Regions from separate parts of the Exiguobacterium sp. s101 genome, predicted to be linked through region 1. Evidence: riboswitches for the same ligand, from Rfam matches in the RefSeq annotation. Region 1 holds a riboswitch; each other region holds the start of a gene.
What was found. A riboswitch is a leader RNA that binds a small molecule or an ion and turns the genes downstream of it on or off. The one in region 1 is predicted to bind thiamine pyrophosphate.
Positions count from the first base shown of each region.

Region 2: linked by a shared signal. The riboswitch ahead of thiT (energy-coupled thiamine transporter ThiT) and the one ahead of KNO76_RS06620 (YkoF family thiamine/hydroxymethylpyrimidine-binding protein) in region 1 are both predicted to bind thiamine pyrophosphate.
Region 3: linked by a shared signal. The riboswitch ahead of thiW (energy coupling factor transporter S component ThiW) and the one ahead of KNO76_RS06620 (YkoF family thiamine/hydroxymethylpyrimidine-binding protein) in region 1 are both predicted to bind thiamine pyrophosphate.
Region 4: linked by a shared signal. The riboswitch ahead of tenA (thiaminase II) and the one ahead of KNO76_RS06620 (YkoF family thiamine/hydroxymethylpyrimidine-binding protein) in region 1 are both predicted to bind thiamine pyrophosphate.

Region 1 covers NZ_JACSKX010000006.1:9,916-13,781, reverse strand. Annotated here, with positions in the region: gene KNO76_RS06630 (ABC transporter ATP-binding protein) at 1-660, opposite strand, end outside; gene KNO76_RS06625 (ECF transporter S component) at 653-1,228, opposite strand; gene KNO76_RS06620 (YkoF family thiamine/hydroxymethylpyrimidine-binding protein) at 1,221-1,811, opposite strand; TPP riboswitch at 1,894-1,994, opposite strand; partial or broken gene KNO76_RS06615 (GTP-binding protein) at 2,054-3,253, opposite strand; gene KNO76_RS06610 (hypothetical protein) at 3,362-3,628, opposite strand; gene KNO76_RS06605 (SMP-30/gluconolactonase/LRE family protein) at 3,641-3,866, opposite strand, start outside.
Region 2 covers NZ_JACSKX010000001.1:236,550-240,415, forward strand. Annotated here, with positions in the region: gene KNO76_RS01220 (DAK2 domain-containing protein) at 1-367, opposite strand, end outside; gene KNO76_RS01225 (Asp23/Gls24 family envelope stress response protein) at 390-752, opposite strand; gene rpmB (50S ribosomal protein L28) at 1,005-1,193, shown strand; gene KNO76_RS01235 (thiamine diphosphokinase) at 1,250-1,834, opposite strand; gene thiT (energy-coupled thiamine transporter ThiT) at 1,831-2,406, opposite strand; TPP riboswitch at 2,480-2,580, opposite strand; gene rpe (ribulose-phosphate 3-epimerase) at 2,601-3,257, opposite strand; gene rsgA (ribosome small subunit-dependent GTPase A) at 3,261-3,866, opposite strand, start outside.
Region 3 covers NZ_JACSKX010000005.1:18,871-22,736, reverse strand. Annotated here, with positions in the region: gene KNO76_RS05730 (ribonuclease FAU-1 family protein) at 1-461, opposite strand, end outside; gene KNO76_RS05725 (hypothetical protein) at 523-669, shown strand; gene KNO76_RS05720 (hypothetical protein) at 709-1,143, shown strand; gene KNO76_RS05715 (hypothetical protein) at 1,217-1,957, shown strand; TPP riboswitch at 2,003-2,102, shown strand; gene thiW (energy coupling factor transporter S component ThiW) at 2,169-2,654, shown strand; gene KNO76_RS05705 (hypothetical protein) at 2,715-2,978, shown strand; gene KNO76_RS05700 (GNAT family N-acetyltransferase) at 2,973-3,449, opposite strand; gene KNO76_RS05695 (VOC family protein) at 3,660-3,866, shown strand, end outside.
Region 4 covers NZ_JACSKX010000005.1:47,644-51,509, reverse strand. Annotated here, with positions in the region: gene thiD (bifunctional hydroxymethylpyrimidine kinase/phosphomethylpyrimidine kinase) at 1-545, opposite strand, end outside; gene thiM (hydroxyethylthiazole kinase) at 545-1,333, opposite strand; gene tenA (thiaminase II) at 1,330-2,004, opposite strand; TPP riboswitch at 2,092-2,196, opposite strand; gene KNO76_RS05930 (ion channel) at 2,333-2,728, shown strand; gene KNO76_RS05925 (hypothetical protein) at 2,736-2,888, opposite strand; gene KNO76_RS05920 (aminoglycoside 6-adenylyltransferase) at 2,939-3,766, opposite strand; gene KNO76_RS05915 (pentapeptide repeat-containing protein) at 3,763-3,866, opposite strand, start outside.

The sequences.
Region 1 (3,866 bases):
TTCGTTACGTACAATCCGTCCTTCTTCAAGTTCGATCTGCCAATCAAAAAAGTCTCCCCACATATGCGTCCGATGTTCGACAACGATGACGTTCACGTCATCCATTTGATCGAGCCATTCGACGAATCGATACGCGGTCACCGGGTCAAGGTGCGTCAACGGCTCATCGAGAAGCAACCATTCCGGTTGTCCAACCATGGCGCAGGCGACGGCAATCCGCTGTTTCTCCCCGCCTGACAAGGAATCGATGAGTCGATTTCGATAATCGGTCAGTTGGAGTGACTCGAGAATCTCTGTCACGCGCTGATCGATTACCTCGACTTGTGTCTCCAAATTTTCGAGTGTGAAGATGAGTTCCTCTTCCACCCGTTCCATCACGAACTGTGTGTCCGGGTCTTGGAACACGGTCCCGACCCGCTGATTGATCTCGCCCGGTGCATAGTCGTCGTATGATCGTCCGAACAGTTCGAGCCTGCCTTCAAGGATCCCATCACAATTCTCTGGATAGAGACGGTTGAATAGCGCAAGAAGCGTCGATTTCCCACTTCCGCTCGCTCCGCTCAATACGGTACGTCCAGGTCGTATGGAAAGTGTCACCTCTTTTAAAATGGTGTCCTGACTTTCTGGAAACCGGAATGAAAGCGATTCTGTCTCAACCATGGACGTTCCCACTCCGAGCGATTGCATAGCCGCGAAGTGACCCTGTCTTCAATAACAAATCACTGAGCAACTTCCCACCGATTCCTGCGATGACCATGCCACTGACCGCACGGAGCCCGAACATCGTCGCTACATATCCCGGTTCAAGCATCGCAAATCCGCTCATGAAGTAGGTGTACACGAAACTCGTGACGGCCGAGCCAAATCCAGCAAGCATGAGAACCCATAGCTCATATCGACGATAACCCGTCATTGCAAAGACGGCTTCAGCACCAAGACCTTGAACGATGCCGACCAGGATGATGCGCGGTCCGATCGCATTCCCAATCAACATTTCAATCGTCGCAGCCATCACTTCCGAGATGAAGGCAGCACCCGGTTTTCGAATGATATACGCCGAGATGATTGACACGATGAACCAGATACCGAAGATCCACTCATAGGCGATTGGTCCAATCAATCCTGCCCACAAGTTCCCGATATGGACGAACAATAAATAGACGACGGCAAAGACGACAGACAATACGGAGACGAGGACGACCTCTTTCAATTTCCACGACTTAAGCATGTTGACCTCCATGTGACGGACTGTTCACGCTGAACGTCACCGTCATGACGACATGTCGATTCTTGTCGCGCGTCCGGTTGAACGTCGCCTCATAATATGAGAACACATCATCCAAATTCCCATGGATGCCTGACGCATAATGCATGGAGTCATTATACACACCAGCCTGTTTCGCTTGTTCGATTTCATCATAGATGAGATCCATATAGTTATCTGCACCCATCGGATAAAGCGCGAACTGTGAAGAGACATACTGTTCTCTTGACATTCCATTCAATGGTTGTGGCGGTGCATCGAGCGCCTCATCCTCAGCCGAATCTCCCGGACATCCGACGGAGAAGGTTCCGCTCATCGAGACATGGCGTCCTTCTTCAGAAGCCAGACTCAAGACTGTCCGTGCGACGTCGAACACGTGCTCGACGCGCCCTCGGATCACGGTCGATACGTCATCCGTATGTCGCCACACACCTGTCATATTTGTTCTTTTCAATGCCCCTTTAATCGTCCCGACAAAGTCATCTGTCATCGGGCTAAGCGTGAAGCGAAATCCGACAATCGGACTCGTGCCACATGATTCATTCATCTTGTTTCCCCCTCTATATGTGTTTGCATAGAAAAAGCCGCATTCATGAGAATGCAGCAACAAAATCTATACAAACTTGCATAGAGAAAGTGCCGCACTTCCTCACGCCAGTATTACCTGGATCGAGTTATAAGGGATTGGAGCCATGCTCACATCTCAGCCGAAGCACCCCTAGTGCAGTCATTGATATGCGGTTACTTATGCAGTCACAGTATAGCGATGTTTCGTCACTTTGTAAACGGTCAATCTGAATAAGTGACGAGTTGGCCATTACCAGGAAGTGGGTCATGGAAGGCATTCCACGGCTCCACTATCTCCTCATCCATCAACAAGCAAGTATCAAGTGACCGCTCGACCGTCTCCCGGTCCATCCGTTGACCGATGAGGACCAATTCGTTTTGTCGATCTCCGTACGGCTCGATGTAGTCCTCGCGTAGTTCAGGTTCTGAGGCAAACATCGCCTCTCGTTCATTCTCCGGAAGTGTCGCTAGCCAACGGCCCGCGTGTTAGAGCGTTGACGCGTATCCGGCTTGAGAGAAGAGACAGGCTAGGTCGTTCCGTGACGCAATCCATAAGAACCCTTTGGCGCGAACGATTTCTTCTGGATAATGCTCCATCCAATTCATCAAACGCTCAGGATGGAACGGTCGACGACGACGGTAAACGAACGAACTAATCCCATACTCTTCCGTTGCCGGCGTATGTTCTTCTGCCTCGAGCTCTTGAATCCATCCCGCCGCATACATCGCCTGATCGAAATCGAACAACCGGACGTCAAGTAGATCGTCTAACGCCACGTCCGAGTAGGTCGAAGTCAACAATCGTGCGCTCGGGTTGAGCGTCTTGAGCAGACCTTCCATCTCCTGCAGTTCCGCTTCAGACACCCGGTCCATCTTGTTCAAGACGATGATATCCGCAAACTCGACTTGGTCGACAAGTAGGTCCACAACTTCACGGACATCTCTTGTATCGACGGCTTGTTGACGTTCCATGAGCGATTCACCAGAATTGAAATCTTTGAAGAAACGGTACGCATCGACGACAGTGACCATCGCATCGATATAGACACGGCTCGTCAAATCGATCCCAAGGGCGTCGTCGGCATACGTGAACGTCTGTGCGACGGGAATTGGCTCGGAAATCCCTGATGACTCGATGATAATCCCATCGAGGTCACGATCCTTTGTCAGCTCATCGACAGCCGTGAGCAAATCTTCACGTAACGTACAGCAAATGCACCCGTTCGAGAGCTCGACTAACTTTTCATCGGTACGGGAGAATCCGCCCTGTTCAATCAACTTCTCATCGATGTTCAACTCACTCATATCGTTTACGATGACCGCATATTTTTTGTGATCACGGTTATGTAAAATGTGGTTGAGCAGTGTCGTCTTCCCGCTACCAAGATAACCTGAGAGTACCGTAATTGGAATTCGTTTCATGATGGACCTCCGTTAAATAGTAATCATTACTCTTTGTATAATGTAACGGTTCCACCCTTTTGTCAATAAAAAAACACGCCTCATCGACGTATTTTCATGAACATTCAATTATTCTTCCAACGCTTTCCGTTCTGCTTCTGAACGCGGATAGGCGTTTGCTTGCCACTCGGCTCGATAAATGGAGTCGAGCTGCGTCAATCCGACTTCATCCTCGTCCTTGTCCGAATCGACACTCGGGACCTCGTCCCACTTCGGATCGAGATAAGAATGATCCTCTTCCCGCGCTCGACTTTCTTGTAATTTTTGAATTCCCACCTTGACCGCTGCCGCAACTGCCAATCCAATACCTGCTCGCACTAACAGTCGTTTCACCATCGTATGTCCTCCTCAACGCCCAAAGCGATAAAGCGGCATCCCTTTCACATCTGTCTCGATAATAAATACCGATCCAGCGTCCGGATGTTCGGTTAACGCCTCCTCGTCCATCCCTTCACGTGCTGTTGTGATGGCTAATCGATTGAGACCATCCCCGATGAAGGCGCATGATGTGACATTCGGGGCAGGGACGTGAACTTCTAACACTTTTTCACCGGTCGATGGATCCCAGCGAGAT
Region 2 (3,866 bases), on a different contig from region 1:
TGTATGCCGTGTCGACACCTCGCTTGAGAGCTTCCGCAAAATCAACTGTCGTGAGTTCTGTCTTTCCTTCAACGGCTTTACCGAATCCGCGGAACAACTGACTTAAAATAACGCCCGAGTTCCCACGTGCCCCCATGAGCAGTCCGCGAGCGAACTTTGATGACACCTCTGCAATATTTGATGAGTTCATGGCCGCTACTTCTTTCGCACCTGACGTCATCGTCAAATTCATGTTCGTTCCCGTGTCTCCGTCTGGAACCGGGAAGACGTTAAGCGAATCTACATAATCTGCGTTTTGGCTCAAGTTGGTCGCTCCGTTCGCAATCATGTTTGAGAGCGCCAATCCATCTAAACGTTTTAAACCCACACCAAATCCTCCTCCGTTTTCGTCAGTCATTCGTCAGACGAACGCCTTGAACGAATATATTTACCGACGAAACGTTTAATCCTAAAGTTTCTCCGAGCGTGTACTTCACTCGGCTTTGCACGTTGTATGCGACTTCAGATACTTTCGTTCCGTAGCTTACAATGATGTGCATGTCGATATGTACGTCTTCATCTTCTTGACGTACGACGACACCACGTGCATAATTTTCACGTTTTAACAATTCAGCAATGCCGTCTTTCAATTGTGCTTGTGAAGCCATGCCGACCACACCGAAGCATTCCATCGCTGCACCACCTGCGAGTGTTGCGATGACGTCACTTGTGATGTCAATATTGCCATATGTTGTCTTCATTTCAATTGCCATATGGAGTAGCCTCCTTTATTCGGAATGATTCCTAATGTACATTCTACAATAAGTACCTAGTTATTAAAAGAACCTGCTCCAGAAACTCGGTCAATTAGCGCGATAACCTCATTCATTATTCAAATCCTTGCGAGTAATGTCAAGTTTTTTTCTTGTCATGGTATGATTTTCTAGTTGCATCGGGAAAAAAGCCGTGCTAATATAAACGAGTGTCTATTAGGACGAACCCACATAAAAAAGGAGGGGAAACGCATGGCACGTAAATGCTACGTAACAGGTAAATCACCTAAATCAGGTAACAACCGTTCGCACGCACTCAACAAGACAAAACGTACTTGGGGTGTGAACGTACAAAAAGTTCGTATTCTCGTTGACGGTAAACCGAAACGCGTTTGGGTTTCAGCTCGCGCACTTAAATCTGGTCTCGTTGAACGCGTATAATACTTATACACGAACGAATAAATCCCAGCGGCATTCGCCGATGGGATTTTTTTTGCTTATTTTTTGACGACCATGACGAGAACGATCCCCCGATGAACCGTCAATCGGGCAAATGCTTCAGTCCATTCATTGGAAATCGTCAGCGCTTCTTCACTCTTGATGTCATGATGTTCGAGCGGGTACTTGACACCATCAATAGAAATAGTCGCTGTCTTCCAAGGTATGAAAGACAAATAGTAGCCTTCTTTTTTTGAAAAGCTATAATCACCGGCTTTAACGAGATAGACTGTTTGACCATTCCCATGCAAAACCATCTCAGGATACTTCTCGAGCAAACCGACGTTCGCGAACGTCATATCGACTCGCCCACCGAGCGCCCCGTATACGTGCATCCTCGTTGCCCCTCGCTCTCTTGCCAACTGAAGCGCAATCTCAAGGTCCGTCACATCTTTCTCGGACGGATAGCGTAACGCTTCTTTCGGTGGTTTTCCCACAAACGAGTCAAAATCTCCGACCACAACGTCCGGTTCAATCCCTTCATCTAACAGTCTCTGATAACCTCCATCAACACCGATGACATAATCGGCACGACGCGGTAAAGGAATAACTTCCGGACTTGCCGCGACGATCAAGACATTCATTGACGAATGTCCCGTGTAGCTACACGTGTGAAACGTGGAGCTGTTGTAAAGAGTAATACTAATACGATGGCTGAAATAATAAAGGATGGGGCCATGTACGTCGCGTTATAACCGAGTGAATACGCTACGACCGGGCCTTCCGCATACTCGGCGAAAAAGACGATACCCGAGATGACATGTGCCGCGTAACGCAACACCGACCCGATCAAGGCACCGAGCACCAAATATGTCGCGAGTGTCTTTGTTGCACCTTGACCGGCCGCCTGTTTCACACGACCAGCAAACACACCCGCCATACCGACGAGGCCATAAGCGACCGTATAGTCGAGCAAGAACTGTACAGGCGTGAAGATGTAGGCACCGAACAACAGTTGAAGCGTCCCGACGAGTGCACCTGTCGCAAGTCCCCCTTTCAATCCGTGACGGAATGCCATCACAAAGATCGGGAGCATCGCTAGACTAATCGAGCCCCCTTGTGGCAAGCGGTATGGGATGAGTAAATCAAAGATTAGCCCGAGCGCCGCAAACAATGAAATTTCGATGAGCGCTTGTAATTTAAAACGTGATTTCATCTTTCTTCCTCCTTTAACTGTTTGAACGACAAAAAGCAGCATGACGTAAACGCCATGCTGCTTAGATTCGCAACGTGCATTTTCGCCACATCCCTACGTCCGTGTGAACGGAACAGGTTCAAAGGGTTAGCGTATGCCTCTCAGCCACATCATGTGACACCCCTTGCGACAATATCTTGTTGTTCTATAGTTGATTATACACGAGATGCGCCACGAATGCTATCGATGGCTGCTTTATAATCCGGTTGATTGTAGATGGCCGAACCGGCAACTAGTACATCGGCACCCGCATCGATGCAATGTTTCGCCGTCTCTTCGTTGACCCCACCATCGATTTCAATTTCAAAATCAAGTTGGCGATCCTGACGCAGTTGGTTGAGCGCTGAAATTTTCGGTACGACCGATTCAATGAACGCTTGTCCACCAAACCCTGGGTTGACGGTCATGAGCAATACCATATCAACATCTGGGAGCACATGTTCGATTGTCGACAATGGTGTATGCGGATTCAAGACGACTCCACATTTCGCACCAGCCACTTTGATTTGTTGCAAGACACGATGCAAATGGTTCGTTGCTTCCACATGAACGGTCACGATATCCGCGCCTGCCTTCACAAAATCTTCCACGTATCGCTCCGGTTGGTCAATCATCAAGTGCACATCGAGGACCATATCTGATTTTTTACGTAAGCTCGCGAGCACAGGTAGACCAATCGAAATGTTTGGCACGAACTGACCGTCCATCACATCGAAATGGATATAGTCTGCTCCCGCTTCTTGAACAGCTTTCACTTCTGCCTCCAAATTGGCAAAATCGGCAGCTAAAATGGATGGTGCAATTTTAATCATCTGTCAATACCTCCGTTTTCGATCATTTAACTCTTCCATAAAGGTAACATAATTATTGTAGCGAGTTGAAGCAATTTTACCATCTTGAACGGCTTGTTTAATGGCGCAGCCTGGTTCGTTGATGTGAACACATCCTCGGAACTTGCAATCGTCGTGTCGTTCGACAAACTCCGGGAAACACCATCTGAGCTCATCAGTCTCGAGTTCCTGTGGAAACTCCAAACTCGAAAATCCCGGTGTATCTGCTACTAGTCCGTCCGCCAATTGAATCAACGTCACATGACGCGTCGTATGCTTCCCCCGACCGAGCGACTTGGAGATTTTACCGGTTGCTAACTCGAGTTCTGGTGCGACTGCATTCAGTAGCGAACTTTTTCCGACGCCCGTCTGCCCGGCGAAGACACTCGTCTTCCCTTTAAAGAGTCTCCGTACTTGCTCGACTCCATCCGAAAGCTCCGTTGACGTCTCAATCACATCATATCCGATTGCACGATAGCAATCCGCAGCCTCTTGAATCGGTCCGGTTTCTGTTTCACTCAGCAAGTCCATCTTCGTCAAGACGATGATCGGATGGATCTGTTTTGACTCAATCAGAATGAGGAATCGATC
Region 3 (3,866 bases), on a different contig from region 1:
AGCGTCGCTTCGAACTCACGCCATCCCCGCTCGACTTGTTCAGGCGTCAGCTCGCCACTCTCAGTCGCCGCTTCGAACTCATCCTCATCTTTTTTGACGATGTCTCCGTTCGGAAACACAAGAATATCGAGCAATAAATCGTCCATGTATGGAATCCCATTTTCTTCACCGATTCGGTCGACGAGGTCGATATACCATTGCACGATCTCGCCTTCCGGATTGATCATAGCTGTCACACCGAACGGTTCATTGTCCGGGAAATATTGGAGCCAACTAAACCCGGCATCCGCCACAATGAATTCTTCGCCTTTATGCATTTTATATTGAGGTGCTCGGACCTCATCGATTTGGAACAAGGCGACCACTCCGGAAAATTGTTCCGTCTGAACTCGAACTTGTGCGTAACGGTTCTTTAAAATCCGTTCCCAGTCTCGTCGATTCGCATACTTTCGTTTTGGCATATGAATCTCTCCCTTTCCGTCATCTCTGTATGATACAGTTCGCCAGAAGAAGGGAAATCCCTTGTTAGTCATACAGGTTATGCTGATTGAACCAAACGAGATGACTTTGCTTCAAGCGTTTCCGCTCGACCATACGGACGAACGCGTCTGTCGAGATGAAACGGTTCCCGGGATGGAGATCGGCCAGCATCAAAAGGATGAGGCGTGAACCTCGCTCTCCCTCTTGAAGAGAGATATGCTTCATTTTTTGAGAGAATCAACACGACGAAATCTCGGGTTTTTCGTTGCTTTGATTGCGCTCGGTTGTCTGTCCTTTTATATCTATCGAAAACGGAAGCAACGTTTGGCGCGCGCACGAGATCATGCTGATTCAAGCACAGACTTGTACCCACAAGATGTGCAGAACCAGAACGCTTCGTCCATTTCGACGCTCACAGCGTTCACGAACGTCCCGATTCGCGATGTATTGATCACATTCAACCAATCTCTCGTACCAGTCAAACGATTGCGTGCTCATGAGACATTGCAAGAGTGGTTCCAACGCATCGATTTACCGATGAACCCATCTGTTTATCATGCGGTTCGCTACGGCACCTCCTCAGGTGTGACGATTTCTGAAGACGATATACTTCACTTCAAGAACACACTCGATCACTATGCGACACGTCCTCACCCCGAGTGAGAATGTGCACAGGTTCTGCTTTTTCGTCATGAATGATAAAATGGTGGAAAATGTAAGTTGAGGGGATGAAATCATGAGACGATGGGCGATGTTCGGATTAAGTGCACTTTTACTCACAGGTTGTACGGATACAGTGGCAGACAATCCGATTCCAATCGAATCACCGGATGAACCCATCACAGAATGGACACGTGAGGACTTTAAAGACGTCTATGACCAATATGAACAAACGAAACCGCTCCTTACTGCCCTTGAACAACAAGGAATCAAACCGTTTCGCGAGACGTTCGAACGCGTCATCATCGCCGGAAACGGCCTCGAGCATACGTATGCGGATATTTACCCATTCAAGCTCGATGACGGGACGTATGCTACCATTTTCGATAATCAGGACGGAACGGTGATCAATGGATCTGAGTCGGTCGCTCCGCTATTCTGGCAGGAGGAATCCTTCCTTCAATACGTCGAAGAGATTGAAAATCGTAAATTCGGTACAAGTGCTCCACCTACCGATGTCGTCCTCACGCAGGATGAATTCCAAACGGTCTATGACCGCCATGCCTACACGTCAGCCCTCCTCGTCGAACTCGATGAAGCGGGCGTCGAACTGGCCCGGGACCCAATCGATGACGTGATCATCGCCGGGAACGGCGTGACCGAAGTCACTGCCGACTTGTTCGTATTCGATGTCGCGAGCGGATATGCCATCGTATACGACCAGGATGGAGAAATATTAAAAGGTCCCGAATCCATCTCACCGCTCTTTTGGAACGAGAAGGACTATGAGGACCTGTTAGCCAAGAATGAGGGATAATTTCGCCCATTTTCCGATTTTAGCTATGCTATACTCAAATCAATAAACGACCACTAGGGGAGCCTTCGGGCTGAGACGGCATTGTGCCGGACCCTTTGAACCTGATCTGGCTCATACCAGCGTAGGGAAGTGGCTTGGGATACGTCTCTGTATATCCACGCCATTTTTCCGTCTGGAAACGTGGCGTTTTTATTTTGAAAGGAGATTATTCATGCGTATTCAACAACTCACTTGGATGGCGATGCTCGTGGCCATCGCCGTCGTCGGCTCGATGTTCATCTCGATTCCCACAGGTGTCGCCCGCGCTTATCCGATTCAGCATATGGTGAACGTGATTGCCGCAGTCACCATCGGCCCAATCGGAGCCGTCCTCGTCGCATTCGTGACCGGACTCATTCGCGTCATGACCGGCACAGGGTCACTGCTCGCGTTCCCCGGTGGCATGATTGGCGCGTTTCTTGCCGGCATTTTCTTCGTTCGCACGAACCGCTTCTATGCTGCCGCTCTCGGAGAAATCATCGGGACTGGGGTTATCGCTTCGTTGATTGCCGTCCCGTACGCGAAACTGTTGATGGGCTCGACGTTCGGTGCTTTCTTCTTCGTCCCGGCGTTCCTGGCCTCTAGTTTGACCGGCGCGCTTCTCGGTTGGCTCGTCTTGTCACGCGTCAAACAGTTGCGACCGAGTATACTCAAATAAAAGCCCCTCAATTGGATGGAAATGGTAAACTATAGACAACATCTATAGAGGAGGGGTTTTATGTCTCGTTTCAATCAACTTGTAGCGGGTGGTATGTTGTTGTTTTTGTCCGGACTCTTATACACACTCGAACGCATCGCACTCTACATACGTTGGTACGCCGAAATCTCAACCGGGAGTTGGTTGGAAAAACCGACGTTTGTCGATCCGTTTCTCCAAAACTGGTTCGTTACCCTATTCTTCTTTGCAGCTATCGTTCTCTTTTCGATGGGCATGAATGCTACAAAAACAACAAGTCCAGCCGAGAATCCGACCGACTCATGACGGTCGGTTTTTTGTATGATAGACCCAAATCGCTTCACCATTCCATTCATCAATTAAGCCGCTGTCGACAAAGCCGTTCTTCGCATAAAATCGTTTCGCAGCTTCATTCTCTTGATGGAGGCTCAGGATGATATCATCGACATCATATTTTGTCTGAATCCAGTCCACCGCCATGCGTAGGCACTTCGTTCCAACACCTTTCCCCTGTTCGTTTTGATCCATCATGAAACGATCGAGCCACACATACCGTTCTGTCTGGTTTTCTGCTCCGACCATCATGAAGCCAACCGGTCGCTCACCGTCATAAAATGCATAGCTCTGCCAATTATATTTCGTATCCTCAGCCATCTCTTGAAGCGACTCGGCATTTGTCTCGATGAATCGGGATTGTTTCTCGTCCACTGTCAGAGCGATGACCGCATCTCGATTGACTGCATCAATCGGTTGAATCGTGATTTCATTTCCTTTCATGCTTTCACCTCATTGGTTTCTATCCTTTTCTCTCTTCCATACGATTTCTTCCGTAAAAAGTTTCTTACCCCGTATCTTCAAAAGCACGCGTTCGGTACACTAAAATAAATGGGAAGTTGTCGTCTTTTTCACATCATAGCTTCATCCGCTTAGTATTTGACTAGGCCATATCGTACACTTCATCAAAATTGAATGAGAGGAACCATCCTAATGAAACAAATCCATCATATCTGTATCCAAACGCCTGACTATCTTGCGTCCAAGACATTTTACGAAGCACTCGGTTTTGAACTTGTCCAAGAGTCGCGAAACTTCCATACGCGTGACTTCAACAGTTGGCTCAAGCTCGGTGATTTTTATATCGAGCTCCAGACTGCTAAAACGAATGAAACGTTACAAGATTATTCGAAACATATG
Region 4 (3,866 bases), on a different contig from region 1:
TCTACATCATTCGAATGTCCGCCTTTGATAATCACGATATCGACGCCAAGGGCTCGAATCACCTGTGCTGCCTTCATCCGGTCTGCCTCGGTCCGAATCTCCATCCCCGCCAACACTTCTGCCTCTGGAATGTTCGGGGTCACGATGGTCGCCTGTGGCAACAGCTTCGTGCGAAGTGCTTCGACCGCACTAACTTGCAACAAAGAGGCGCCCCCTTTCGCTACCATGACAGGATCGACGACAACATGTTCGAAACGATATCGTTCGAGCGCCTTCGCCACCGCTTCAATTCGTTCAGCGTCCACCAACATCCCGGTTTTACAAGCGGTGATGCTAAAATCATCAGCCACCGCATCGATTTGTCGGGTAATCATTTCCGTGGAAATAGCCTCAATTCCATGTACCCCTAGTGTGTTCTGGGCTGTGATTGCAGTCAGCACGCTCGTCCCGAATACGCCGAGCTCTTGAAACGTTTTGAGATCGGCTTGAATGCCGGCTCCTCCGCCTGAATCAGATCCTGCAATCGTCAAAACTTGAGGTTTCATCATGTCGACACCTCGATTCGATTCGTCGGAATTGTATGTTGCGTCAATTGATGGAGGGCATTTAAAAAGTGAATCGGAAAGTCTCCCGGTCCTTCTGCTCGCTCACTCGCTAGCTCACCGGAATAAGTATAGCCTGACATGGCGGTCACCGTCGCTTTAAGGGCGTTCTTTTCGACTGCTAGACAAGCTCCGACCACTGCACTGAGTAAACATCCCGTACCGGTCGTCTCAGTCATGCGTTTCGTCCCGCCGTGTATTTCCATGACGACGTTCCCGTCGCTGACCATATCTTCTTTTCCAGTCACGGCCACGACACATCCGTATCGTTTCGCTGCTTCAAGCGCCAATTGTCGCGGTTCGCATGCGCCGTCTCCAGCATCGACACCACGAGCTGCCCAATCGACACCAATCAACGTCGCGATTTCTCCTGCATTTCCTCGAATGGCCGTGACACGCACGTGACGCAAAATACGTTCGACCACATCTCGTCGGAATGACGTCGCCCCGACTCCGACCGGGTCGAGTACAATGGGGCATTCTGCCTCGTTCGCCGCCTGCCCTGCACGAATCATCGTGGCTTCGGTCATCGTACTAAGTGTCCCGATATTTAACACGAGCGCATCACTTATAAATGTCATCTCTGCCACTTCTTCGATTGCATCCGCCATGACGGGAGAGGCACCGATGGCGAGCAGTCCATTCGCCGAAAAATTCGCCACGACTGTGTTCGTGATGTTGTGAACGAGCGGTGCCTGCTTCCGAATCTCACTCCAAATCTCATGTCTCATTGGTTGACCTCCTGTGACAATGTCCACGACTCAAGTGTCCAAGCCATTTCCCAAAAAGCGACTTCGTAATAGCAACTCTTCAAGAACAGTTTCGTATAACGCACACGCTCTTCTTCTGTCGCTTGTCCTGCGAGCTCATCTAATCGATCGATTTGTTCTTCCACCAATTCACGGAACCACTCTGAGCCATACGTCGCAATCCAGGCCGAATAAATCGGATGATCAGGACGCTTGTCTTTAAGACGTTCGCCAATCTCGTAATACACCCAGTAGCACGGAAGGATCGACGCGAGCACGTCCCCGAGTGTCGGTCCTGCCTGTTGCATATGGAGCGCATACGCATAAGTGGTCGGAGCCGGCTCGAATGTCGCCAATTCGACATCCGTCACGTCGAGCATCGTAAAGAACTCTCGATGAAGTGAGAGTTCCGCCTCAATCGTGTGTAAGGCATGTGTTAAAAAACGGCTTGATAGTTCCATCGTCGGTGCGAGCGTCGCCCCCTTCGCCTGCACTTTCGAAAACTGATTCAAATAATAAGAGTCTTGCATGACGTAATGTCTGAACTTCTTCTCATCGAGCGTTCCTTCTCCGAGTGAACGGACAAACGGGTGATGAAAGCTTGCTTCAAACAATCCATCTGCTTCCTGACGTAAGTGATCTGTAAATTTCATATGAAATCCCCCTTATAACAGATAAAAGACGCCGCCTCCCATAACGGAAGCGGCGTCTCGAACAGTCATATCTAGGTGAAGCCATATGAGTCGTTTCGCCCACTTCCCTACGCTAGCGTGAACTAGATCAGGTTCAAAGGGTCTGGACCATGTCCATCTCAGCCGCGTAACGCGACTCCCCTAGTGGCAAACATTATGAAATTCAGTCGTCTTCGACCACATTCTATCAATTTTTTCATCAATTGCAAACCTTTTCCGATCCCGTTTTTCATTCTTCGCTTCGGGAATGGGTAAGGAAGCACATTGATAAGAAAAGGATGTGGACAGAATGAATACGATTTTATTGACGATTGCATTACTCTTCATCAGCTTGAACGTGTTTTGGTTTTTCAAACGTCAAACGTATAAACAGACAGGATTTGATGGGAGGTTGTTCGCTCAGTTATTCGTCAGCCTATTTGGTGTCATGTTAGGGTTCACGTTGATTTATTATGCGCTATCTCGCGATTCAGTCATTCTTGTGACCTCACTCGAATCCATGAATGCTGTCGAACCGACTTGGGAAAACCTCCTGTACTTCAGCGGGGTCACCCTACTATCGATTGGCTTTGGTGATTTGTTGCCAATCGGATTGACCCGATTATTCGCTATCATCGAAGGCGCAATCGGTATTTTATTACCGAGTGCCTTCTTCATCAAATCGATGTATCAGAAAGACGAGTGAAGATTTTCTAGCGTCCGGTGATGAGCAAAAACATATTGAACGCGACGAGACCAAGAGGAAGCATCGCAACCAAAACGATTGGCCATTTCTTTAAACGAATGCCGACAAAGAGGACGAGACTTCCGACTAAAAGGGCAATAAATGTCGTATATGGATTCATGAAAAAACGCTCCTTTCTCTATAAGGAGCGTTTCCCGGCTCTCGCCGTCATTAATCGTTCGAATGTCGAAGTGTTGCACATGCAGCACGGACGCGTCTCGCTTCTTCCTCCCGAAATACGAAATGTCCTTGTTCGGCGACGCGTTGCGCGCAAAAGAAAAAGAGTGATTGTAATCGGTCATGCGTGTCCTCAATGGCGCTCAGTTCAGCCGAGGCATACGTCGCCCCGAGCATCTCCCATAACTCTTCCGGTAAATGGTCGCGCATCCCGTCCCCTGACTTCCCAAGATTCACCGAGAAATCTGTCGCATAACCGATGTTCCATTCCATCATCTGACGGAGCATATTCCGCATGATGTCGAGGTGGTCGAGCGCATATAGCACTTGATGCCGCTTGATTCCTTTGACGACATAGAGCGACACCCACCAAAACTCATTCCAACAAGCCGCATACTCGTCAGCAGACGGATGTTTCACACGATACGATGTGTCTGACGGCGTCACATCTGGATGATTATCTCGGTCAAAGATGATTTGACTGAGCGAGTCGGCTTCGAGCATCGCTTCAAGTTGATCAACACGCCGAATCGTCAAATCAATACGGTGTCCGTCTACATATTGCACTAAAAACGTTACATGTCGTTCGGGATCAGACGTCTCAGGTGTCTGCATAATCAAGACCTCTCCAAACATGTCGATCCATGAGCGATCGGCCGCAACCGCTCTTACATCTTCTACGTAAAAGGCAAGATCGACATCCTGATACGGGTCTGGTCGGATGTTCGGATTGACGAGCGAGCCGTTCAAGACGACCGTTCGGATGTATTCACGTTCTGTTGCGAACGCAACCAGCTGTTCAATGATTTGTTCCGGCTTCATTCTACAATCGCCCCCAATGAGCGCGCGACTTGGATCGCCTGCATCGCGTCTAATTTTGTTTGCTGTAACGTCACGTTCAAAAAATCAACCCCATCGACGA